DNA from 4 places in the Pseudocitrobacter sp. 73 genome. Region 1 is predicted to be linked to each of the others. Evidence: predicted binding sites of a transcription regulator. Region 1 holds the regulator's gene; each other region holds the start of a gene.
What was found. The regulator Fur, encoded in region 1, represses iron uptake genes when iron is present. The targets are predictions, from matches to a motif close to ATAATAATGAGAACNACTATCAA.
Positions count from the first base shown of each region.

Region 1 (2,207 bases):
CGGTGAAGCGCAGTGCGACTGGGATGATTTCTTCCCGACGCTGGAAGAAGTTGATTTCAATGGCAAACTGGTTGCACTGTTCGGCTGCGGCGACCAGGAAGACTATGCGGAATACTTCTGTGATGCGCTGGGCACTATTCGCGACATCATTGAACCGCGCGGTGCAACCATCGTCGGCCATTGGCCAACAGCCGGTTACCACTTCGAAGCCTCTAAAGGCCTGGCTGATGACGATCACTTCGTGGGTCTGGCTATTGATGAAGATCGTCAGCCGGAACTGACCGCTGAACGTGTAGAAAAATGGGTTAAACAGGTCTCCGAAGAGCTGCATCTGGAAGAGATCAAAAACGCCTGATGTTTGTTGCGGTGTGATTGTTAAATCACACCGCATTAATAGGCAAAAGCAATCAAAATAATAGCTACAATTTTTTAACTTTTGAGCGCAAATCTGTACAATATCTTCTGAATTTAGCGAGTTTGCTGGTCAAGCCTCGTTTTCGAAATCTTTATTCGCCTGGGTCTTGCTGTTTTCATTTAGAAGGCGTCATTCTATAATGAGACGCATTACACTCGGTGCACTCTCTGTGATACTTCCGCGTTTGGAAGTCAATCGTTTAGCAACAGGACAGATTCCGCATGACTGACAACAATACCGCATTAAAGAAGGCTGGCCTGAAAGTCACACTTCCCCGGTTAAAGATCCTGGAAGTGCTTCAGGAACCAGACAATCACCATGTCAGCGCGGAAGACTTATATAAACGCCTGATCGACATGGGTGAAGAGATTGGTCTGGCGACCGTCTACCGTGTTCTGAACCAGTTTGATGATGCGGGCATCGTAACGCGCCATAATTTTGAAGGCGGTAAGTCCGTTTTCGAACTCACTCAACAACACCATCACGATCACCTGATCTGCCTCGACTGCGGCAAGGTTATCGAATTCAGCGATGATTCCATCGAAGCTCGCCAGCGTGAAATTGCCGCGAAACACGGTATCCGCTTAACCAACCACAGCCTGTACCTGTATGGTCACTGCGCTGAAGGCGATTGCCGCGAAGATGAACACGCACATGATGGTGTAGAGAAGTAATTTTCACACTGAAATGACAAAACCAGCTTACGGGCTGGTTTTTTATGGTGGTCTATGGCTTCATTTCCATCACCATCCGCAGAAAATTGTCCCGTCCTTCATGCTCTCGCGTAGGATCCCAGGCCATCGCAATTTCCCACCCCACTTTGACATTAGCCAGTTCGACCATTTTTACCCCGGCAGGCAGAACGTTACAGATACTCTCAGGCAAAAAGGCAATACCGTTGCCGCCACCGATCAGCGCCAGTAAAGAATGCATATCGTCGGAAACGGATACCGCATGCACATCGGGAAACTGCTCGGCGAGGATGATGCGAACCTGCTCAGCCAGACACGGCGCGGCGTGCGTACTGAGACGTAATAACGGATAGTGTTCAACAAGATGATGTAATCCTTCTTTTACAGACGCATTCGCGGGAACGGCAAGCACCAGACGCTCCTGTTTAATCACAAAATGTGACAGAGGCGGCAGAACGGGCAGCCGCAAGAAACCAATATGCAGCGCTCCTTCGAGCAGCATTCGGCACTGCACGCTTGAAGGAATGTTGTTGAGCGAGACGGTGACATCAGGAAAACGCGCCTGAAAAGTATTAATCCATTGCGGCGTAAGAGAATATGTCGATAGCCCAAACCCGAGGGCGAGTTTGGCTGTCGCCCCCCGTTTGATATCCCCGGCAAATTTCCGCAATTCGCGGTAACGCACCAGAAATTCGCACGCCTCGGGGTAGAACAATTTCCCCTGGCAAGTAAGTGTTGCACCGTGGCGCCCACGAGTAAAAAGCACCAAACCCAAATCGTCCTCCAGCACCTGGATCTGTTTGCTTAACGCAGGCTGAGTGATACACAACGCATCTGCAGCGGCATGGTAACTCCCCTGCTCCGCGAGCGTAACAAATGCCTGTAGTCGGCGATTTTCCATTCCCGTTTTTTATCCCTGCGCGAAAAAAAAGCATTATACATAGCCCCTGTTTCAACCGATTATCCATAAAAAGTCACAGAATGTTTTCAGAAGATACAGGGGGAAAAATGACTCAAGCGATGCCCGTACTGACTGCTGTCCTTTTTGATATGGATGGCGTGTTGATCGATTCAAACCTCGTGATTGAGAAGGCATGGAG
Region 1 covers NZ_VTZO01000020.1:162,989-165,195, reverse strand. The annotation lists gene fldA (flavodoxin FldA) at 1-355, shown strand, start outside; gene fur (ferric iron uptake transcriptional regulator) at 637-1,089, shown strand; gene F0Q32_RS19560 (LysR family transcriptional regulator) at 1,142-2,008, opposite strand; gene F0Q32_RS19555 (HAD family phosphatase) at 2,116-2,207, shown strand, end outside.

Region 2 (2,207 bases), on a different contig from region 1:
TAGAGCCCTAAATTATCGCTGGTGATCTGCGAGTAATCCGGATGCAGCATATCGATGCCCGGCGTGGTCGAGGCATAGCGGTAGTTATAGTGCGAATTCAGTTTCTGGTAATCGAACCCCGCCAGCAGGTGATGCTGCCAGTCGCCCAGCGCGAAGGTTTTGCTGACCTGGTTATCGATATTAAAGCTGTGCAGATCTTCATCGGTGGTATAGGCAAAGCGGTTAAGTTCATAGACGTTGGCGCTGCCCGCATTGCCGGTGGAATAGGCGCTGCGCTGATGGGTATCAATATCAAAGTAACGCGCTTTCTGGGCAATGCCCCAACCGCTGTCGAACTCATGCTCGAAGCTATAACCCACCATCCACTGACGCTGTTCGAAACCACTCCACTTATCACCCGCAAAGTCGCGACGCCCGGCGTAGCTGGAACGCAGATAAGAAAGCGGTAATGGATTGGACGGCGTCAGGCTCGGCGTATTTTGCGCCAGCGCGTCAAACGTGAGACGTGTTTTGTTATCGGGCTGCCAGGTAACGCTCGGCGCAACCAGGTAATCTTCGTAACGCGTAGTATGCGGCTGGTCATCGCCTTCACGCGCTTTACCCAGCAGGCGGTAGCTCCAGTCGCTGTCGAGGATACGCCCGGTGGAATCCAGATACCCCTCTTTCAGGTTGCGCGTGCCGGTGTTAAACCCCACTTCCGTGCGCGGCTCAGTTTGCGGCTTTTTCCCCTGAATGTTCACCAGACCACCCGGCGAACCGTTGCCATAAAGCACCGAAGACGGCCCCTTCAGAATATCCACGTTTTCAATCAGCAGCGGGTCAATACGCGCTTTGGTGTTGCCGTTGACGTTATAGGGCAATTGCAGACCGTTATAAAATTCATTGTCGACGGTAAAGCCACGAATTTTATATTCGCTCATGTAGCTGGTGCTGCCGCGCACTTCCGTCGAAACGCCCGGCGCATAGCGCAGGATCTCATTGACCGAGTTGGCGTGGCGTTGGCTAATTTCTTTCTCGCTGATGGTATTGATGACCTGCGGCGTTTTGCTTTCCGCAACAGCGGATTTGGTGGCGCTGTTGGTCCAGACGGGCAGTTCACTGCTCCCCTGTGAACCGGTAACGACCATAGTGGTTTCTGCGTTGTCGGCCCAGGCCGGTGTGGCGAGAGCAAGAGCAATCATTCCCGAGAGCGTACGATTGGCGAAGCGCATAATGTTTGTCTGACCAATAATTAGAATAAAGAATGCTAATTATTCTCATTTTTATTTGATGCGCAATAGCCAGATGCACTGTGTCTGAAAAAATTGTGGGGAATCAAGAGAAAGGAAGAATAACGGCCCCGAATGGGGCCGTTGAAGCATTATGCTTAGTTGTTGCGGCGCAGGAAGCGGAAGATACCCAGCACCACAATGGCGCCCACAACGGCGACCAGGAAGCTGTGCATATCAAAGCCCATCGCGCGATCGCCAAAGCCCAGCGTGGTGGCAATCCAGCCGCCCACGACCGCACCGACGATCCCCAGCAGGCAGGTCAGAATAAAGCCGCCGCCGTCTTTCCCCGGCATAATCAGTTTGGCAATAACACCCGCAATAAGACCAAAAATAATCCAGGCAATAACACCCATTTTTACCATCCTCCAATTAAAAAAACCTCAAAAAAAGCGCCGACATTCTGCGCCGCTAATGTTTCAAGTATAGGTAATTACTCTTAAAAATCTCGCCGTCGCGCTTAAATTTTATTCATACACTGAATATGTTTGACCTGAACAGGCCCTTCTCGCCCGCACGCCGCGCAGAAAGCGAGCGTAAAAATTTTTTTACCGAGGCTGAAGTTTCCTGAACGTAAACCGATAACAACCAGACGGTTTATCCTCCAGAAGAGATAGCAGATGAATCAATACCCTTCGCAATTCCTGAAACAAAACCCGCTGGCCGTTTTGAATATTCTGCGCGATCTCCATCGCGATGACGTTCCGCTACGCGTCTCGTGGGGAAGCGGGCAATTTATCAGTCGCCTTCTGGAGGTGAGCAAAACTGCGCTGGTACTCGATTTTGGCAGTCAGGAGTACGAGAACCGTGCAGTACAGCGGGTGGAAAACGTCACCATCACCGCCGAAACCGCCGGTGCGAAAATGGAGTTCACAGTGACACAGTTGCAGGCGGGCGAATATCAGGGGCTTTCTGCATTCATCATTCCCGTTCCGCCAA
Region 2 covers NZ_VTZO01000008.1:346,437-348,643, forward strand. The annotation lists gene F0Q32_RS08905 (TonB-dependent siderophore receptor) at 1-1,211, opposite strand, end outside; gene F0Q32_RS08910 (GlsB/YeaQ/YmgE family stress response membrane protein) at 1,367-1,624, opposite strand; gene F0Q32_RS08915 (flagellar brake protein) at 1,889-2,207, shown strand, end outside.
Region 2: F0Q32_RS08905 (TonB-dependent siderophore receptor) is a predicted target of Fur. The motif match lies at 1,244-1,266, and genes of this name have one in related genera.

Region 3 (2,207 bases), on a different contig from region 1:
GGTTGCGGGACATTTTGCCGAGAATATCTTTATAGGCGATAAAGTTCTCAGACTGGCCCAGAATCAGTGAGCTCACGGCGTTGAACGATTCCAGCTTGCCCATGCCGTTGACTTTGGAGAGCACGAAACCAATCGCCCGGATAACAATCGGCAGCACGCGAATGTGTTGCAGAATACCGATCAGCGCAGAGATGAAGACGATAGGGCACAGAACTTTCAGGAAGAAGAATGCCAGGCCTTGATCGTTCATACTACCGAAGACGAAGTTAGTACCTTCGTTGGCGAAACCGAGCAGTTTTTCGAACATTTCGGAAAAGCCTTTCACGAAGCCCAGACCGACGTTGGAGTTCAGGAAGAACCATGCCAGTAAAACTTCAATGACAAGTAACTGAATTACATAACGAATTCGAATTTTTTTGCGGTCATGGCTGACCAGCAACGCTAAAATCGCCACAACGCCAAGCGCCAGGACGAAATGAAGAACGCGGTCCATATTTGCTCCAAATATGAGGCAGGTTTAATTTTCTTGCACATTCTATGTAACGTAACTAAATAAAACGAGATCAAAGTCTCACTATATTCATAACCTGTGAGCAATCTCAAAAAGAGTGATCGAACATACATTTTTATTATGTTACGTAAATGTGTTTAAAGATTGTATAATGTACTAACCTCACAATAAGCGTATACCAAACCTTCCCAACCTCCAGCCCGACTATCGGTTTCGGCTATCAGAGCAATCATTATCACCTTTTTAAATGAACTTGATAATCATTCTCATTTTTATAGCATGAAACATAGCAAAGGCTATGTTTTTGAGGCAGAGAATGACAGACAGTCGCGTGGCAAGTAACAACAGCAGTCGTACAGCGCGCCGGATGAGGCTTGCGCTGATGGGGCCCGCATTCATTGCCGCCATCGGTTATATCGATCCGGGTAACTTTGCGACCAATATTCAGGCCGGGGCCAGCTTCGGCTATCAGCTTTTGTGGGTGGTGGTATGGGCCAACCTGATGGCGATGCTGATTCAGGTGCTTTCTGCCAAGCTCGGTATCGCCACGGGTAAAAACCTGGCGGAACAGATTCGCGACCATTACCCGAGACCGGTCGTGTGGTTTTATTGGGTGCAGGCGGAGATCATCGCGATGGCGACCGATCTCGCGGAATTTATCGGCGCGGCCATCGGCTTCAAGCTGATCCTGGGGATCTCGCTGCTTCAGGGCGCGGTATTAACCGGGATTGCGACCTTCCTGATTCTGATGCTGCAACGGCGTGGGCAAAAACCGCTGGAGAGAGTGATCGGCGGGCTGCTGCTGTTTGTCGCCGCAGCCTACATCGTCGAACTGATCTTCTCGCAACCCGCGCTGGCGCCGCTGGCAAAAGGGATGATTATCCCTTCTCTGCCCTCCTCGGAAGCCGTATTCCTCGCGGCAGGCGTGCTGGGTGCGACCATCATGCCGCACGTGATTTACCTGCACTCGTCGCTGACCCAGAATCTGCACGGCGGTAGCGCGCGTGAACGCTATAACGCGACGCGCTGGGATGTGGCGATAGCCATGACCATTGCCGGATTCGTTAACCTCGCGATGATGGCCACCGCTGCCGCCGCGTTTCACTTCCACGGGCATACCGGAATTGCGGATCTCGACCAGGCGTATCTGACGCTCGAGCCGTTGCTCAGTCATGCTGCGGCCACTATCTTTGGCCTGAGCCTGATTGCCGCCGGGCTCTCTTCTACCGTGGTGGGTACCCTGGCAGGGCAGGTGGTGATGCAGGGCTTCATCCGCTTCCACATTCCGCTGTGGGTGCGCCGCTCCGTCACCATGCTGCCGTCGTTCATCGTGATCCTGATGGGGATGGATCCGACCCGGATTCTGGTGATGAGCCAGGTGTTGCTGAGCTTCGGGATTGCGCTGGCACTGGTGCCGCTGCTGGTCTTTACCAGTAATCAAAAACTGATGGGCGAGTTGGTAAACTCCGCACGGGTAAGACGCACCGGTTGGCTGATTGTGGGCCTGGTGGTGGCGTTAAACGGCTGGCTGTTGGTGGGAACGCTGTTGGGGTTATAAAAAAACAGCCTTCCGGCTGCTTCAAATTGCTGACAAAGTGCGTTTTGTTCTTGCCGGATGCGGCGTAAGCGCCTTATCCGGCCTACAAAACATTCCAAATTCAATAGATTGCAGAAGCCTTGTAGGCCTGATAAGCGT
Region 3 covers NZ_VTZO01000004.1:93,680-95,886, forward strand. The annotation lists gene nupC (nucleoside permease NupC) at 1-493, opposite strand, end outside; gene F0Q32_RS03095 (Nramp family divalent metal transporter) at 828-2,069, shown strand.
Region 3: F0Q32_RS03095 (Nramp family divalent metal transporter) is a predicted target of Fur. The motif match lies at 765-787, and genes of this name have one in related genera.

Region 4 (2,207 bases), on a different contig from region 1:
TAGCGGTGCGGCGTAGTGCACCAGCTCAATCTCATCGTTGCTTTGGTAGCGGTCAACCGCCAGCTTCAGGGCGTCTATCCCGCGGCCACGCGTGGAAACCAGCGGAACAACCGGGCAACCCAGACGAGCGGAGAGGGCGTCGATATCAATGCGGATTTGCTGTTTCTCCGCGATATCCAGCATGTTGAGCGCCACGATGCAGGGAATACCCAGCTCAAGCAGTTGCAGTGTCAGATAGAGGTTGCGCTCCAGGTTAGAGGCATCGACGACGTTAATCAGAAGGTCGGCGTCGCCGCTCAAAATATAGTGGCAGGCGATTTGCTCATCGAGTGAGGTTTGCGAGGAGATGGTGGTCAGGGAGTAGGTCCCTGGCAGGTCGACCAGCGTGACACTGTGATCGGTCGTAGAAAACGTCCCTTCTTTACGCTCGACCGTTACACCGGACCAGTTCCCCACGCGCTGACGCGCGCCGGTTAATTGATTGAATAATGTTGTCTTGCCGGAATTAGGATTACCAATTAAGCCAATGGTTAGTTTTTTCATTTTTTGTGAACTCTATAACAGCTAAATCGGATTAACGAGAAATGGATTCAAGATCCAGAAATTCCAAATCTTTTTTGCGTAGGACTAAACTGACTCGACGCGTTTCAATATGAATGGGGTCGCCTAATGGCGCGACACGCACAACCTGGAAAGAGGAACCGGGCAGCATACCGAGCGACAGCAGTTTCTGACGCCAGGCCGGGCTGATGTCACGGGAGAAGCCAGTAATTTTCCACGCACTATCAGGAGTAAATTGCATAGGGCCTACTTATTTCATCGCGAGTCACTGTCGCGCGGGTTCAACAGAAACGAACGGAAAGGCGCGCGGACATGAGAGAGGTTAATTAATCTACAATACGATGATAATGAGAATGGTTTGTATCTTCAATAGATAAAATGTGACCGGATGTTCTTTCTGAGAATAAAGTGGGGCAAAGTTGATTTGGCGCAAAACAATTAGGGTAAACCGTATGTTTGTTTATTTCATCGAATGTTAATGCAGTGATAATAATGCTAAATATAAAAACAATTAATATATTTCCGAAATAAAAAGCCCGATAACGTTTATCGGGCCCACAGACGTTTCTGGTTTGTAGGCCGGGTAAGCGCAGCGCCACCCGGCAAACCAACCGCACGATTTAGCGTTTTTTGCCCATCGCCGCCGCCAGCGCATCCATCATCGCGCTGTTACCCGCAGGCTGTGCATCGCGACCGCGTGGTTTTGCAGCTTTGGCCGCAGGGCGATTACCCGGGTTGCGCTCATTGCTGCTACCGCCGCGACGGGCGTTGGTTTCACCTGGCTGCTCGTCCAGACGCATGGTCAACGCAATACGTTTACGCGGCAGGTCCACTTCCAGCACTTTCACTTTCACGATATCGCCAGCTTTCACCACCGTGTGCGGATCTTCCACAAACTTATCCGCCAGCGATGAGATGTGAACCAGACCATCCTGATGCACGCCGATATCGACAAAAGCGCCGAAGTTGGTGACGTTAGTGACCGCGCCTTCCAGAATCATCCCCGGCAGCAGGTCGTTCATGGTCTCAACACCATCGGCGAACTTCGCCGTTTTAAACTCAGGGCGCGGGTCACGGCCTGGTTTTTCCAGCTCTTTGATGATATCGGTGACGGTTGGCACGCCGAAACGCTCGTCGGTGAATTCAGAGGCTTTCAGGTTACGCAACTCGCTGCTATTACCCATCAGATCTTTCAGCGCCTGTTGCGTCCGCGCCAGAATACGCTCGACCACCGGATACGCTTCCGGGTGCACCGTTGAGGCATCCAGCGGGTTGTCACCGTGGTTGATACGCAGGAAGCCCGCGCACTGCTCAAAGGCTTTCGGCCCCAGACGGCTGACTTTCAGCAGTTGCTGGCGGTTCTGGAACTGACCGTTCTCATCGCGCCAGCTCACAATATTCTGCGCCATCATGCGCGTCAGGCCCGCTACGCGAGTTAATAGCGGAACGGAAGCGGTATTCAGGTCTACGCCGACGGCGTTTACGCAGTCTTCCACCACCGCATCCAGCTTACGCGCCAGCGAGGTCTGGCTGACGTCGTGTTGATACTGGCCGACGCCGATGGATTTCGGGTCGATTTTTACCAACTCGGCGAGCGGGTCCTGCAAACGACGGGCGATAGAGACCGCGCCACGCAGAGAAACGTC
Region 4 covers NZ_VTZO01000016.1:124,083-126,289, forward strand. The annotation lists gene feoB (Fe(2+) transporter permease subunit FeoB) at 1-543, opposite strand, end outside; gene feoA (ferrous iron transporter A) at 575-802, opposite strand; gene F0Q32_RS17880 (Tex family protein) at 1,182-2,207, opposite strand, start outside.
Region 4: feoA (ferrous iron transporter A) is a predicted target of Fur. The motif match lies at 903-925, and genes of this name have one in related genera.